DNA from 2 places in the Lactobacillus sp. ESL0703 genome. Region 1 is predicted to be linked to the other one. Evidence: predicted binding sites of a transcription regulator. Region 1 holds the regulator's gene; the other holds the start of a gene.

Region 1 (7,606 bases):
ATCATAATCGAGCACATGATTCATTTTAACCATGTCAAGCGAAATACCAGCATCAACGTTCAAGTTGGCACCCATTAAACCAGTCGAATTACCACGAGGTACTACCGGAATATTGTTATCACTAGCGTACTTAACAATATTTTTAACTTCATCATTATTTACTGGTTGAATTACCAATTCTGGCATTGCTCTAACAGTCTTGAACTGGTCGTGATCCCAATGCTCAGTTGGCTTAGTAATAAACCTCTCTGGCTCAGAAACAAATTTACTTAAATTTTCACGATCAGTTTGATCGATTACATGATATTCCATTGCAATTTCCTTTCTTATTGTAAAATTACAGATGTGATAAAAATCAACATAGACTAAATTTACGCCACTGTGTAATCGCTGTCAACTTTTATAATAAAAAAAGCGAAGACTTACGGTTAAGTCCTCGCTCACATTATTTTTGATTTTGCAAAGTATACAAATTGTAATAGTAGCCTTTTTGAGCCAATAATTCTTGATGGGTGCCGCGTTCAATAATTCTTCCCTGATTTAGAACAATAATCTGATCGGCATCAACGATCGTTGATAAGCGGTGAGCGATTGCAAGGGTCGTCCGACCTTGGCGCAAGCGATGAAGTCCCGCCTGAATTAACGTTTCCGTTTCGGTATCGACATTTGCTGTTGCTTCATCCAACACCAAAATTTTCGGATCCGTTACGAGAGTTCGGGCAAACGAAATCAGCTGTCTCTGTCCCTGACTAAATTCGCTGCCGCCCTCACCAACTGCCGTATGATATTTGCCCGGCAACTTTTCAATAAAATCAGCAGCCTGCACTGTCTCTGCAGCCCGTTTAATCTGCTGATCCGTAATTTGCTCATTATACAGGCGAATATTAGAACTAATATCGCCATAAAACATGAAGGGATCCTGTAAGACCAGTCCTAATTTCTTTCGTAATTCTGCCTTAGGGTATTTTTTAATATCAACGCCATCAATCAGCACTTCTCCCTGATAAAATTCATAAAACCGCATCATTACGTTAATAATCGAGCTTTTACCCGATCCCGTATGACCGACAATTCCCAGAGTTTCGCCTGGATTAACGGTAAAAGAAATATCGTGCAGAATTTCGTTTTTCCCATCATAGGAGAAACTAACATGCTTAAATTCAATCTTACCCTGCGTAATTGTTAGCCCCGGTTGTTCATCCTGCTTGGGCTCATAATTAGTATCATCTAAAATGCGAAAAATTCTTTTACCTGCAACAATCCCATCCTGAAAGAAGGTCATCTGATCCATCATATTTGAAATTGGATTAAAGAACTGCGAAATATACTGTGAAAAGGCATAGACGACCCCAGCAGGTACAAAAGTTTTTTGCAGTGGGAAACCAAAATACATTAAGGTTAACGCTAGAGCCAGCGAATAAAGCAGACTGGTCAACGGGGACAGCAGTAAGGAATTCAGATTAATCATGCTGAAGCGCGTTTTCATTAGCGCCGCATTTTCATGCTCAAAATTACCGGTCATACGCTTTTCTTGTTTAAACTGCTGAATTAACGAGACCCCCTCAATTGATTCGTTCAAGTTGGTATTAATTCGGCTTAACCGCTCGCGATAATTACGGTAAAGTTTGGAACTGCGCTTGGAGTATTGCCAAATAACCAGTAAGGAAATTGGTAAGAAGGCTAACATGATAAGCCCAGCAAAGGCATTAGTGGTAAACATTGCCACCAATGCCGAAACAATTGAAAATAATGACAAGACAACACTTGATAGAACTGTCAAGAAATTGCTCAACGTCATGGTATCATTGGTCACCCGCGAAACAATTGAACCAGCTGGTGTTTGGTCAAAATAACGCATCCCCAACGTATGCAGTTTTTTATATAATTCGGCGCGCAAGCCCTCAAGAGACTTTTCTGATCCCAACGCAAAAAAGTATTCATACGTAAACTGCAAAATACCCTTGATAACTGAGCCGCCAGCATATAACAAGCCGGCAAAAATAATCACTTGCGTTGTAACATTGGCCTTAACCAAATAATTATCAAGGAAAAATTGCAAGCCATACGGCAGCAGGATATTGATAATACTGACAAGCAAGGCACCGATCCCAGCAATAATCATTTCATTTTTAAAGCGCAGTACAAAGCGAACAAGCCGCTTAAAAATATCAAATTGTTCTTTAACCGGAATCTCTTTGGACCAAACCGATTCATTCTGTTCATCCATCTTACTCACCTACCTTTTCTTCTAATTCCTGCCGCCGCCACATTTCCGCATACCAGCCATCTGCCGCCAGCAGCTGCTCGTGTCTGCCGCGCTCGACAATTGCGCCATCTTTTAAAACCAAAATCAAATCGGCATTCATGACCGACGTCAACCGGTGAGTTGCAATCATTGTTGTCTTACCAGCACGCTCTTTACGCAATGATTGTAAAATTGCCATTTCGGTTCGCGCATCAACTGCCGACAGAGCATCATCCAAGACCAAAATCTGACTTTGCTTCAGTAGTGCCCGTGCAATTGACATCCGTTGCTTTTGCCCTCCAGAAAGCGAAACCCCGTTTTCACCGACCAGTGTCTTGTAGCCAGCCGGCATTTGCAAGATATCCTCATGCAGATCACTCTTTTTGGCAGCATTAATAATTGCACCCTCAGACGCATCAGCCTGTGAAAAGGCAATATTCTTTTGAATTGTCGTTGAAAACAAGTAATTATTTTGCGGTACATAAGATATTTGGCGCAAAAGGACATTGAGCGGAATTGTCCTGATATCATAACCATTTAACGTTATCTGCCCATCATACTTATCAAATTCGCGCAAAAGCAATTGAATAATCGTTGTTTTTCCTGAGCCGACCTTACCAACAAGACCTAAGGTCTGGCCTTTTTTAAGGGTAAAATCAATTTGGTGCAGAACTGGCAGTTGTGGTTCATCCGGATAAGCAAACGAATTAATCTGATAATTCAAATCACCTGCTAAATCGTCAGCTGTTAGGCTTTCATCGGCATGCTGATCGGTAATTTGCGGCTGCTCATCCAGCAATTTTTCAACCCGGTCATAACTGGCACTGCCCCGCTCCAAAATATTGAATAGGTAGCCAATGGCAAACATCGGCCAAACCATGTTGCCGATGTAGGCAATAAAGGAAACTAACTGCCCAATTGTTAGAACCTTGTTAACAACCAGCAAGCCGCCGTAAATAATCGTAATTGTGTATGTTAGCCCAATAATAATTGTGCCTAGCGGATCAAACAAAGCATCCCACTTGAAGACTTTTTTATTAATCTTGATCGTATCATCAACCATCTGGTCAAATGCGGCAGTATCTTCGTCTCCTTGACCAAAAGTTTTGATAACTTTCATTCCCGAAACGGACTCCTGCGTCTTATTATTTAACCGCGAAAAAGCCGCCTGCGACTCATCAAAGGCATCATGCAGATGATTACCCAATTGCCATGCACCCCAGGCTAAAAATGGTAAGGGCAATAAAGCCACAATTGTCAGCCGCCAGTCAACAAAAATAATCATCGCAATCATGGTTGACACGCCCATAATTAACGAATCGACCAAAGTCAAAACACCAGCCCCAGCAACATCTTGGATTGCAGAAACGTCATTTGTTGCGTGCGCCATCAAGTCACCAGTTCTGTGCCGCTGGTAAAATGTCTGGTCCATTACCATAAAATGTTTAAACAATTTTGAACGTAATTGCCGTTCAAGTTCAGCTGCACCACCCCAAATTTGTTTACGCCAAAAATAGCGAAAACCATATAACAGTAGGGCAGCCGCGATAATCGCTAAAATTAATCCGCCATACTGCAGCCAACTAATATGACCTTGGTCAAGCTGATCCGCCATCAAACCTAAAATCCGCGGCGGTACTAAATTTACGATTGAAGTTAGTGCTAAAAAGGTTACACCAATTAAATAGCGCTTCTTTTCCTTTTTAAAAAACCAACCTAATTTTAAAAAAATTCCCATCTTTATTCCTATCTGACTTGCACCAAACTAAAAAAAGACGGGGAACAATCCCCGTCTTTTTAGTCAATCTTAAGATTAATTATTTTGATGCTTCATCATGTTCATCACTTGGTTAACCTTCTTTGCAGAAGGTTTTTGTCCCATTTGTGACATCATCGCAACAATCATATCTTCACTGATTGGTGGATTTTCCTTAAAATATTTTTTCATGTATGATCTTGCACCGTAAAAGCCGCCAATTAAGCCGACTAATAGCGCAACAATAATTAAAACAATTGCTAATGCCAAATTCATAAAAACTAACTCCTCAAAATATCCAATAGTTATATCTTACCTAAACTTGCATAAAATTTAAAGGTTAAAATTAATCTTTTCTTAAACCTTTGCGTCTTTGTGCCTCTTTAGCCTTTTCAGATGTGACTTCCTTACCGTCTTTATCGATAATTACCATATCTTCGACGTTTTGCTTAAAACTAGCCCGGAAATTCTTTAAAAATTCTTGGTGCAGCTTCTTGCGTTCCTCTTCCTCTTGCTCAGTCAGATTACCCGCCTTTTTCTTACGGTATAGTTCATTAATTCGGTCAATTGTTTGCTTTTCTTTATCTTGATTCATTTTTGACACCTCTTATTAAAAAAGTCTACCTTATTTGTCACCAGAAAAAAAGTTTTAGTTCTTAGAACGTTTGTTTGTATTTAGCACAAATCTTTGGTAAACTTACCTTATAGAAATTTTATCTTATAGTAATGGGGAGAAATTATGCCTGTTAATCATGATTCTAAACAATTAGAAATATTACGCTATATCTATGAAACCGTGGCGGACCGTGGTTTTCCCCCAACTGTTCGTGAAATTTGTGCCGCAGTTAATCTTTCTTCTACGTCAACTGTTCACGGACACCTGGCTCGCTTAGAGAGAAAAGGACTGCTAATTAAAGATGCAACTAAGCCACGTGCTTTAGAGATCACAGCAGAAGGTAAAAGAGCATTAGGTATTAAACCCAACGAAATTCCAGTTGTTGGCATTGTTACTGCCGGTCAGCCAATTTTAGCGGTTGAAGATGTTGAAGATTACTTTCCCTTGCCGCCAGATTTAGCCAACGATGCTGGTGACCTGTTCATGCTAAAAGTTCACGGCGAAAGCATGATTAATGCTGGTATTTTAGATGGTGATAATGTCATCGTCCGCAAGCAAAGTTCCGCAATTAATGGTGAAATTGTGGTTGCAATGACTGAAGAAAACGAAGCAACCGTCAAACGATTTTATAAAGAAAAAGATCATTACCGCCTGCAGCCGGAAAATGATACGATGGCGCCAATTATCCTTGACCAAGTGCAAATCTTGGGTAAGGTAGTTGGTCTTTACCGTAATAATATCAACTAATCAAAAAGACTAGAATTTAAATTCTAGTCTTTTTCTATGTCTAAATACGGCTTCAAAGCCAGCCAATCTTCTTTAATGGTTTCCGTTAACTTGCGATTATAAAAAACCGCTGCCGGATGATATTCCATAATCAAGGTATATTTTTCTTTCGACCATTCATAACCATCTTCAGCTGCATTTAATTGCAAAATCGGTGTCTGCTTAATCACCTGACCATGTTCACGTGAAATACTGTATCCCGGTCCCAGCAAACGTTCAATTGCAGTCCCGCCAACCGTGACAATAATCTTTGGCTGGACATGGGCAACCTCATAATCAAAGAATGGTGCATGAGCTAATACTTCTTTTTTAGTCGGTTTTCGGTTCGGATGCTTAATAACATCCTTGTTTTCTTTTTTACTAAAAACTGTTTTGGTTGCATAAGGGCGGCTGCGAACCACGCTGGTAATATAAACATCATCGCGAGTTAAGCCGATTAATGCCAATGATTTCATTAATTCCTTACCCGAACTGCCATGAAACGGGACATGCGAGACAATTTCATCTCGACCGGGAGCCTCACCGACAATCATTAGCGCTGGATGTTGCGGTCCAGCTCCTTCATTTAGCCCCTCTAATTTCATTCCTTGTGCTCTTTTTTGCACTTTTTTAATCAGCCATTCTGGATACTTCATCACGTATTATCGCTTTCATTTCAAGACATTTACGAGTTTCCACATCTACTCGCTAGTTTTGCTTCACAAACTTTTTGACCTTAAATATAAATAATCATTGATATTTAAGCATTTATATTTTTATTTGTGAAATTTAACGTAGTTTCACATCAGTTTCACACCACAGATTTTCACAAGCATTATGCTAGATTTTTGCTAAAATTTGTGCAGCTAATTGTAAAGCTAGTTCATGTGCATCCCTGCCCCAGCCGCGGTCTTCATGCTTTTCCAAATCACTTAAAGAGTCCGCCGTAAACAAGATTTGCGCAAAATCTACCTGGCGAAAGTTTGCGCACGCAGCTAAGGCTGCACATTCCATTTCAACGCAAGAAGCACCCAACTCTTTAAATTGCTTAACCTTAGCTGGCGTTTCTCGGAAAAAGCCATCGGTTGTCCAAGTAGTAACTTCTTTTACCTTAAAATTATTTTGCTGCATTAGCTCTTCTACTCGCCCTAAATAAGGACCTTCTAAACTAATAAAATTACCTGCTGACGCGTAATGAAATGAAGTTCCTTCATCTCGAATTGCCTTAATTGGCACCAAAAAGTAATTTTCCGGCAAATCAACCAGTACGCCGGCAGAACCAATGGCTATGACCTGCCTCACACCATAACCGAGTAACCAATCAAGCAATTCGACAGCTGCCGCTGCACCGATCTTGGCCTGACAAAAGGTGACTGTTTCATTTTCTAATTGCACCTCATAAATTTTGGTTGCCCCTTCAAAGCATTCAAATACACCAATTTCGCGGTGCTCATGTTTTGCCAAAAATTCAGCAATTGCCTCAGAGGTAATGAAGGCAAATAATAATTTCTTAGGAAAATGATAATTAAGCTCAGTCCGCTCATGATCGGGATCTAATACTGCACGTGGATTTGAATCAAATTGCATTAAAAACTGTTTACTCATTTTATCACCTTCCAATTATAGAAACATGGTTTTATAGTACCACAGGAAACAAAAAAAGAACCACCTTTTTTAAAAGATGGTTCTTTTTCAATGGTAAAGCGTGAATTAACGACGCTTTTCTGCGATTCTTGCAGACTTACCATGACGTTCACGTAAGTAGTAAAGCTTAGCACGACGTACACGACCGTGACGTAATACTTCAACCTTAGCAACACGTGGGTCGTTAACTGGGAAAGTACGTTCAACACCAACACCAGAAGCAATCTTACGAACAGTGTAAGTTGCAGCAATGCCAGCACCCTTTCTCTTAATTACGACACCTTCGAACATCTGAATACGTTCGTGAGTACCTTCAACAACGCGAACGTGAACACGAACAGTGTCACCAGCGCGGAAGTCAGGAATATCATCACGTAATTGTTCTTTAGTCAATTCTTGAATTAATGGATCCATAATTTTTTCTCCTCTTGCGGCATTCATCAACGCTACCTGCGCCAGCGGAACACCCATAACTCTTAGTGCAGCTAAATGCCAACACCTTTAATATCTTAGCAAATTCGCCGTATTAACGCAAGCTTAATCCTCTTTTTTAAATTCAGCAAGCCAGTCCCGTTCTTGA
Region 2 (7,606 bases), on a different contig from region 1:
CCATATTGGTCTGCGCGTGATCGCAGTTTTGTTGATACCAATTGGCCTGTTAATGTTTTTCGATGTTAAATTTAGAACAATTATTGAAAAGTTTCAGTCCTTTAGTCAGCTGTTTATTGTCAAAAATCAGGCAGCGGGAACCAAAATCAAAGATAAATATGAAGTTCTACGCGAGAAACAATTACAGAAAATAGCGGAGCAGCAGGCACGTGATCTGAATGATCCGTTAAACTCGACGTCGCCGATTTTTCCTAATGTTAATGATTTTGCGGTTAAAAAAGATACTATTGAAGAAGAGACAACTTCACAAGAAAATCCTCCTGAAACAGAAGCAGAGTTTGAAGCACCAGTTGAGGATGAGCAGAATGCCGAGCCGCAAATTCAAATTGCTAGTCAAGAAGAGCCTAACTCAAATGAGCCGGAAGCAGAGTTTGACCAACAGACAGAATCAGAAGATGACGAAAAAGAAGAAACGACGTTGCCAAAGTCACATTCTTTTGCCGATCAGGATAAGAAAATGCTGCAGGAATTGGCAGATGTGGACCACGGCGAACTAGAAACCAAGCAGAAACAAGAACCTAATCCTAAATATCGGAAGCCGCCGCTTTCGCTGCTTGATACAGTTAAGAATGCGGATCAGAGTTCAGATAAAACATTAATCCGGCAGAATACCCAGACTTTGCAGACAACTTTTAAGAGTTTTGGCGTTAATGTCATCATTAAGAAGGCAATTTTGGGGCCAACGATTACTCGGTATGAAGTTCAGCCTGCAGTTGGGGTTAAAGTCAGCCGCATTGTCAATTTGGCTGATGACTTGGCCTTAGCGTTAGCTGCTAAAGATATTAGAATTGAGGCGCCAATTCCCGGTAAGCCATTTATTGGGATTGAGGTGCCTAACCGAACAACGTCTGTTGTTGCGTTTAAGGATGTAATGCAGAACCAGGATGCCAAGGCGCAACAGGAACCAATGGTCGTGCCTCTTGGTAAGGATGTTACAGGGCAGACAATTTCGGTTAATTTGGCTAAGATGCCGCACTTATTGATTGCTGGTTCGACTGGTTCTGGGAAGTCCGTGGCAATTAACACGATCCTAACCAGTATTTTGATGAAGGCAATGCCTGACCAAGTTAAATTGATTTTAATTGACCCAAAAATGGTCGAATTATCCGTTTATAATGGGGTACCGCATTTGCTGATTCCAGTTGTAACGGATGCTAAACTAGCCGCTAACGCGTTAAGCAAGGCCGTTAAAGAAATGGAGCGGCGTTATAAATTATTTGCGGCTAGTGGCGCGCGCAATATGGCGGAATTTAACGAAAAGGTTCGACTGAACAATCAAGATAAAACTAAGCCAGCAATGAAGCCGTTACCTTATATTTTGGTTGTCGTTGACGAATTGAGTGACCTAATGATGGTTGGCGGCCATGATGTCGAAGGTGCAATTGTCCGCTTAGGACAAATGGCGCGTGCTGCCGGAATCCACATGATCTTGGCAACGCAAAGGCCGAGTGTCGACGTAATTACCGGCCTGATTAAGGCGAATGTGCCGTCGCGGATTTCTTTTGCCGTATCTAGTGGTGTTGATTCGCGCACAATTTTGGACCAAACAGGAGCGGAAAAATTATTGGGTCGCGGCGACATGCTGTATATGCCAGTCGGTGCTTCAAAGCCGGAACGAATTCAAGGAGCTTATGTTGCTTCTAGTGAAGTGGAACGAGTTATCTCCTGGGTTAAGGACCAGCAGAAGCCAATATATGATGAAGAAATGATTCCGCAAAAGAGTAGTGATAATGCGTCAGATGACGATGAACCAGAAGATGAATTTTATTCTCAGGCGGTTGATCTGGTTAGACGTCAGCAGACAGCCAGTGTGTCAATGTTGCAACGCCGTTTTAGAATTGGTTATAATCGAGCTGCTAGAATTGTGGATGACATGGAAGCTAAAGGTGTCGTTGGGCCTTCTGAGGGTTCAAAGCCGCGGCAGGTTCTATTGCCGCCAGAAGATGCATCTGAGAAGTAATTTTTAAGAAAGTTTAGCATGTGGCAATTTTAGCTAATTTTACGGTTGAATAATGTTAAAATTAACTCGAACATTGTGATTGTAAAAGTGTAGAATTGGACAAGTAATTGTTATATAATTTGTAATACTGTACAAATTAATGGCCCAGAATTGGGCAGAAAAGGAATGTTAGAATGCAGCGAGCAATTGTGTTTGGCGCTACTGGTGGAATTGGACAAGCTATTTGTGCGGATTTGGCACAAGATGGCTGGTCGCTTTATATTCATTGCAGTCAAAATTGGCAAGTGGCTTGCGAGTTAAGCGAAAACTTGACTAAGCAGTATCCCCAGCAAGATTTTATTCCAATTAAACTTAGTTTTTTGGCTGATGATCGGGAGTTACAAACTTTTGTAAAAGGATTACTGCCAATTAATGCGGTTGTTTTTGCCCAAGGCATTACCGATTACAACTTTGTCAGTGGGCAAGACTTACATAAGATTGACCAAATTATGCGTGTAAATCTATCAGTGCCAATTAAGTTGACTAGCTTGCTTGAGCCGCTTTTGATTAAAAATGATTTTAGCCGCATTGTCTATATCGGTTCGGTTTATGGCGGTCAAGGCAGTGCAATGGAGTCTGTTTACAGCAGTTCAAAGGCTGGCTTAACACGCTTTGCTCAAAGCTACGCGCGTGAAGTGGCATCAGCTAATTTGACAGTTAATGTAATTGCTCCCGGCGCGGTTAATACACCGATGAATGCAATGTTTGCGCCGGAAACCATGGAGGAAGTCAAAGGTGAAATTCCTGCTGGCCGACTAGCTGAAGGCAGTGATATTTCATTTTGGGTCAAGACTTTACTCAGTCTTCGTTCTGGCTATTTAACAGGTCAGACGATTTATGTCAGCGGTGGCTGGCTGTTATAAGTGTGAAAAAAAGTAGTAGTATATGTTATACTCTAGTTGTTAGTGGAGAATTTTTGAAGAGGTAACTATGGCAGATATCGGAGATAAATTACGCAGTGCCAGAGAGGCAAAGGGACTTTCAATTGCAGATATTGAAAAAGCAACCAAAATTCAAGGTAGATATCTGACGGCAATTGAACAGAATGATTTTGATAAACTCCCTGGTGATTTTTATGTGCGGGCCTTTATTAGACAATATGCACAGATTGTCGGCTTGGATGGTAAACAGTTATTAAGCGAATACCATCAAGAAGTTCCTGCAGCCCAACCAGACGAATACGTTGAAGATTCGATTGATAATAAGAGCGAAGAAGTTCGTAAGACAACCAGCAACAAAAAGAAATTGTGGAAGAATTATTTACCACGGATTATTGTTGGTCTGGGAGTAATTGTTGTGATTTTGGTTTGTTATGTGGTGTACGCCCATTTTTCAGCAAGTCATAATCAAACTACTAACCCAGATAATGGGGTTTCGATTTCTTCAGAAAATACCAATAAAGCTAAGAAAAAGAAGCCAGTTGCAGTTAATCCAGTCAAGATTAAGGAATTAGCTGCCAACCAATTCCAAGTTACTGGCTTGAAGAATAATCGTAATTTAGTTGTGCGTGCTGGTGACCAAAGTATTACAGTCACGATTTCTGTTAATGGTGTTAGACAAGCATCTCAAACTTTAGCAGCTGGACAAAAGCAAACAATTGCCATTCCTACTGATGCCCAAAATGTTAGCGTTACGCTGAGCAATGCGTCAGGAACTAAGGTAACTGTTGGCGGCAAGAAAGTACCATATGATGCCCAAAATGGCAGTTTGAGTTTGACATTATTGATTGGCAAACAACGTAGTCAAACTACAAGTCAATCAAATTCAACTCAAAGTAACCGGACAAATACCAATAGCGGTACAACTGGTTCAAGTTCTAATTCTAGTCAATCTACTAATAGTTCAAACAATCAGACTACACATAGTACGACTACTAATAATACTGCAGAGCATAATCAAACTACCCAAAATAATGGTCAGAGCAATAACCAGACTAATACTACTAATAATGGCAGTCAGTCTGATAGTTCAACTCACTCTTCAACCACTAACAATGGCAGATAATTATCGAATATAGGAGAAGTAGTAGAGAATGAATTTACCCAATAAATTAACTGTTTTTAGAATATTTTTAATCCCAGTCTTCGTGTTAATCGTCATGTTTGGCGGTGATGCAAGTGTCCAAGTTGCCGGCAGTACAGTCTATTGGCGGTTAGTAATCGCCGCAGTTGTGTTTGCCATAGCTTCAGCAACTGATTGGTTTGATGGTCACATTGCCCGTTCGCGTAATATGGTAACCAACTTTGGTAAGTTTGCTGATCCGTTAGCCGACAAAATGTTAACAATGACTGCCTTTATTATGCTGGTTGAATTAAAATTAGCACCAGCTTGGGTGGTAGTTATTATTGTTTGTCGTGAGCTTGCAGTTACTGGTTTGCGGTTGATTTTGGCAGAAAACAAGGGTCAGGTAATGGCTGCGGCAATGCCTGGTAAGATCAAGACAACTTGCCAAATGCTGTCAGTTATTTTCTTACTGATTGGTGATTTTTACCATATTGGAACGATTCTGCTCTACTTGGCATTAATCTTTACAATCTATTCAGGTTGGGATTACTTCCATAGTTCATGGGGCGTTTTTAAGGGCTCAATGTAATTATAAATAAATTTAAAAGACGCTGACTTGGTTAGCGTCTTTTTGTATGCTTTTAAAATCGCCTAAGGATGCAACATTTTTGCTTAATTAATTCTTACTTGTTAGCATTAAATTACTAGAACTGGTAAAAATGGCAACTTTTTTCGCAAAAAAAGATAATTTTGGCGTATTTAATAATGCGGGATAAAAGAATAAACATTTGTTCGGTTTTCCTTGCAAATAAACAAGAAATCAAAGTATAATTAATGGGTATTAATTAGAGGAGGAAAATCGCTTGGCCAAAGACGAAAAACAAAAAGCACTGGAAAGTGCATTGAAAAAAATTGAAAAGAATTTTGGTAAAGGCGCCGTAATGCGGATGGGCGACAAGGCTGATACTGAAATTTCGACGGTTCCGTCCGGTTCGCTGGCACTTGATGCGGCTTTAGGTGTTGGCGGTTACCCACGAGGAAGAATTATTGAAATTTATGGACCTGAATCTTCTGGTAAGACGACGGTTGCTTTGCATGCTGTTGCCGAAGTGCAAAAACGCGGCGGTACGGCTGCTTATATTGATGCTGAAAACGCAATGGACCCAGCTTATGCCCAAGCTTTAGGTGTTGACGTTGACGCGCTTATTTTGTCACAGCCAAATACTGGTGAAGAAGGCTTGCAGATTGCGGATACTTTAATCGCCAGTGGGGCAATTGATATTTTAATTGTCGATTCTGTTGCTGCATTGGTACCACAAGCTGAAATTGATGGTGACATTGGGGACAGTCACGTGGGCTTGCAGGCACGATTAATGAGTCAGGCATTGCGGAAGCTTTCCGGTAATATTAATAAGACCAAGACCATTGCGATTTTTATTAATCAAATTCGGGAAAAAGTTGGTATTATGTTCGGTAATCCTGAAACTACGCCTGGTGGTCGCGCCCTGAAGTTTTATTCAACCATTCGTTTGGAAATTAGACGGGCTGAAAAGATTAAACAGACTGGCGGCGACATTACTGGTAACCGGGTAAAAATTAAGGTGGTTAAGAATAAGGTTGCGCCGCCATTTAAAGTTGCTGAAGTCGACATGATGTATGGTCAAGGGATTTCTCAAAGTGGGGAATTACTTGATATGGCAGCTGATAAGGACATTATTGCTAAGGCGGGTTCGTGGTATTCATACAATAATGAGCGGATCGGCCAAGGTCGCGAAAATGCCAAAAAATATCTTGAAGAACACCAAGATATTTATGATGATATTCAACATCAGGTTCGAGAAGCTTATGGTATTGATGAAAAATCAATCGCTGATCGTGAAGATCCAGAAAAAGTTAAGGCTAACAAGCCAAAAGATGAAACTGCAACTAAGGATTCTTCTCAAAAAGAAGCCGATAACAAAAGCGAATAGAGTTGAAGAAATTGACCTTGACCTCGGAATTTGAGGCAAGGTTTTTTTCTTGTTCATTGACATGTGTGCCGTGGTTCTTTATCATTAATATTGTGTGAATAATCTAAAAAATAAAAAAGGCGATAGTAATCATGACAAATATAATTTTGATTCCCGTCGCGGTTGCTATTATTTCAATTATAATTGGGTTAGGAATTGGTTACGCAATTCGTAAGAACATTTGGGAGAAAAATGCCCAAAATGCGCAAAATGATGCCGACCATATTTTAACCGATGCAAAAGCACAGGTTGCTGCTGCAAGGACTGAAGTTAATGCCCAAAAGCAGGCAACAGAAGCCTTAAAGCAGAGTGCTGAAAACTCTAAAAAAGAGAAAATTCTCGAAGCTCAAGAAAAAATTCAGGATTATCGGCAAAAAGTAGAAGACGAATTAAATGTTAAGCGTGATGAGATTGCGCGTGACAATAATCGTTTGAAACAACGAGAAGATACCCTCGATCACCGGAATTCTTTACTTAAAGAGCAAGAGGATGGACTCAATCAAAAAAAGGATCAATTGCAGAAGCAGCAGGAAGAACTTGATGTCAAAGTTAAGGCTGCTGCTGAATTAGTCGATCAAAGACAACAGAAATTGTATGAAGTTGCGCACCTGGACAAGCAACAGGCTAAGAAGTTGGTTTTGGACCAATTAGCCGATCAGCTAGTCAAGGAGCGGGCAACAATGATTAAGACCAGTAATGAAGAGGTGGCTGCTAAAGCTGACCATTATGCTCGTCAAATAATCATTGATGCGATTCAGAGTAGTTCGGCAGATACAGTTGCCGAGACTACTGTATCTGTGGTTGATTTGCCTAATGAGGAGATGAAGGGACGAATTATCGGACGTGAAGGTCGGAATATTCGTTCATTTGAAGCGCTAACAGGAATTGATTTAATTATTGATGATACACCAAAGGTTGTTACTCTTAGTGGGTTTGACGCGATTAGACGTGAGATTGCTAAACGGGCAATGGAACGGCTGGTTAAAGACGGTCGGATTCATCCTGCTCGCATTGAGGAAACAGTCGACAAGGCGCGTAAAGAAGTCAATGACGATATTTATGAGGCTGGTGAAAGCGCATTAATGGAACTTGGGATTCACAGAATGAATCCTGAATTGGTTAAGACGCTTGGACGCTTGAAGTATCGTACTTCATACGGACAGAATGTACTGGGTCACTCAATTGAGGTAGCTAAGCTTGCCGGCACAATGGCAGCAGAATTGGGATTAAATGAAAAATTAGCGGTACGCGCGGGATTATTACACGATATTGGAAAAGCCATCGATCATGATATTGAAGGTTCACACGTTGAAATTGGTGTGGAATTAGCACGGAAGTATCATGAATCAGATGTTGTTGTTAACGCAATTGCAGCCCACCACGGGGATGTGCCGAAGTTGTCGTTTATTGCTGAACTAGTTGTTGCAGCAGATACGCTTTCTTCGGCAAGACCAGGTGCTAGAAGCGAAAGTTTGGAAAACTATATTAGACGGTTGACCGAACTTGAGCAGATTGCTAAACGGTACGATGGAGT

Evidence for each region. The regulator LexA, encoded in region 1, represses DNA repair genes until DNA is damaged. The targets are predictions, from matches to a motif close to CNAACANNTGTTNG.
Region 2: recA (recombinase RecA) is a predicted target of LexA. The motif match lies at 4,845-4,858, and genes of this name have one in related genera.

Annotation. Positions count from the first base shown of each region.
Region 1 is NZ_JAQTIB010000001.1:140,577-148,182, reverse strand. It holds gene PT278_RS00595 (FAD-binding oxidoreductase) at 1-312, opposite strand, end outside; gene PT278_RS00590 (ABC transporter ATP-binding protein) at 446-2,227, opposite strand; gene PT278_RS00585 (ABC transporter transmembrane domain-containing protein) at 2,229-3,983, opposite strand; gene PT278_RS00580 (YneF family protein) at 4,059-4,277, opposite strand; gene PT278_RS00575 (DUF896 domain-containing protein) at 4,348-4,596, opposite strand; gene lexA (transcriptional repressor LexA) at 4,741-5,364, shown strand; gene PT278_RS00565 (uracil-DNA glycosylase) at 5,388-6,038, opposite strand; gene PT278_RS00560 (nucleoside phosphorylase) at 6,223-6,987, opposite strand; gene rplS (50S ribosomal protein L19) at 7,093-7,440, opposite strand; gene trmD (tRNA (guanosine(37)-N1)-methyltransferase TrmD) at 7,564-7,606, opposite strand, start outside.
Region 2 is NZ_JAQTIB010000004.1:132,390-139,995, forward strand. It holds gene PT278_RS06855 (DNA translocase FtsK) at 1-2,020, shown strand, start outside; gene PT278_RS06860 (SDR family NAD(P)-dependent oxidoreductase) at 2,194-2,922, shown strand; gene PT278_RS06865 (RodZ family helix-turn-helix domain-containing protein) at 2,990-4,063, shown strand; gene pgsA (CDP-diacylglycerol--glycerol-3-phosphate 3-phosphatidyltransferase) at 4,092-4,652, shown strand; gene recA (recombinase RecA) at 4,927-6,033, shown strand; gene rny (ribonuclease Y) at 6,165-7,606, shown strand, end outside.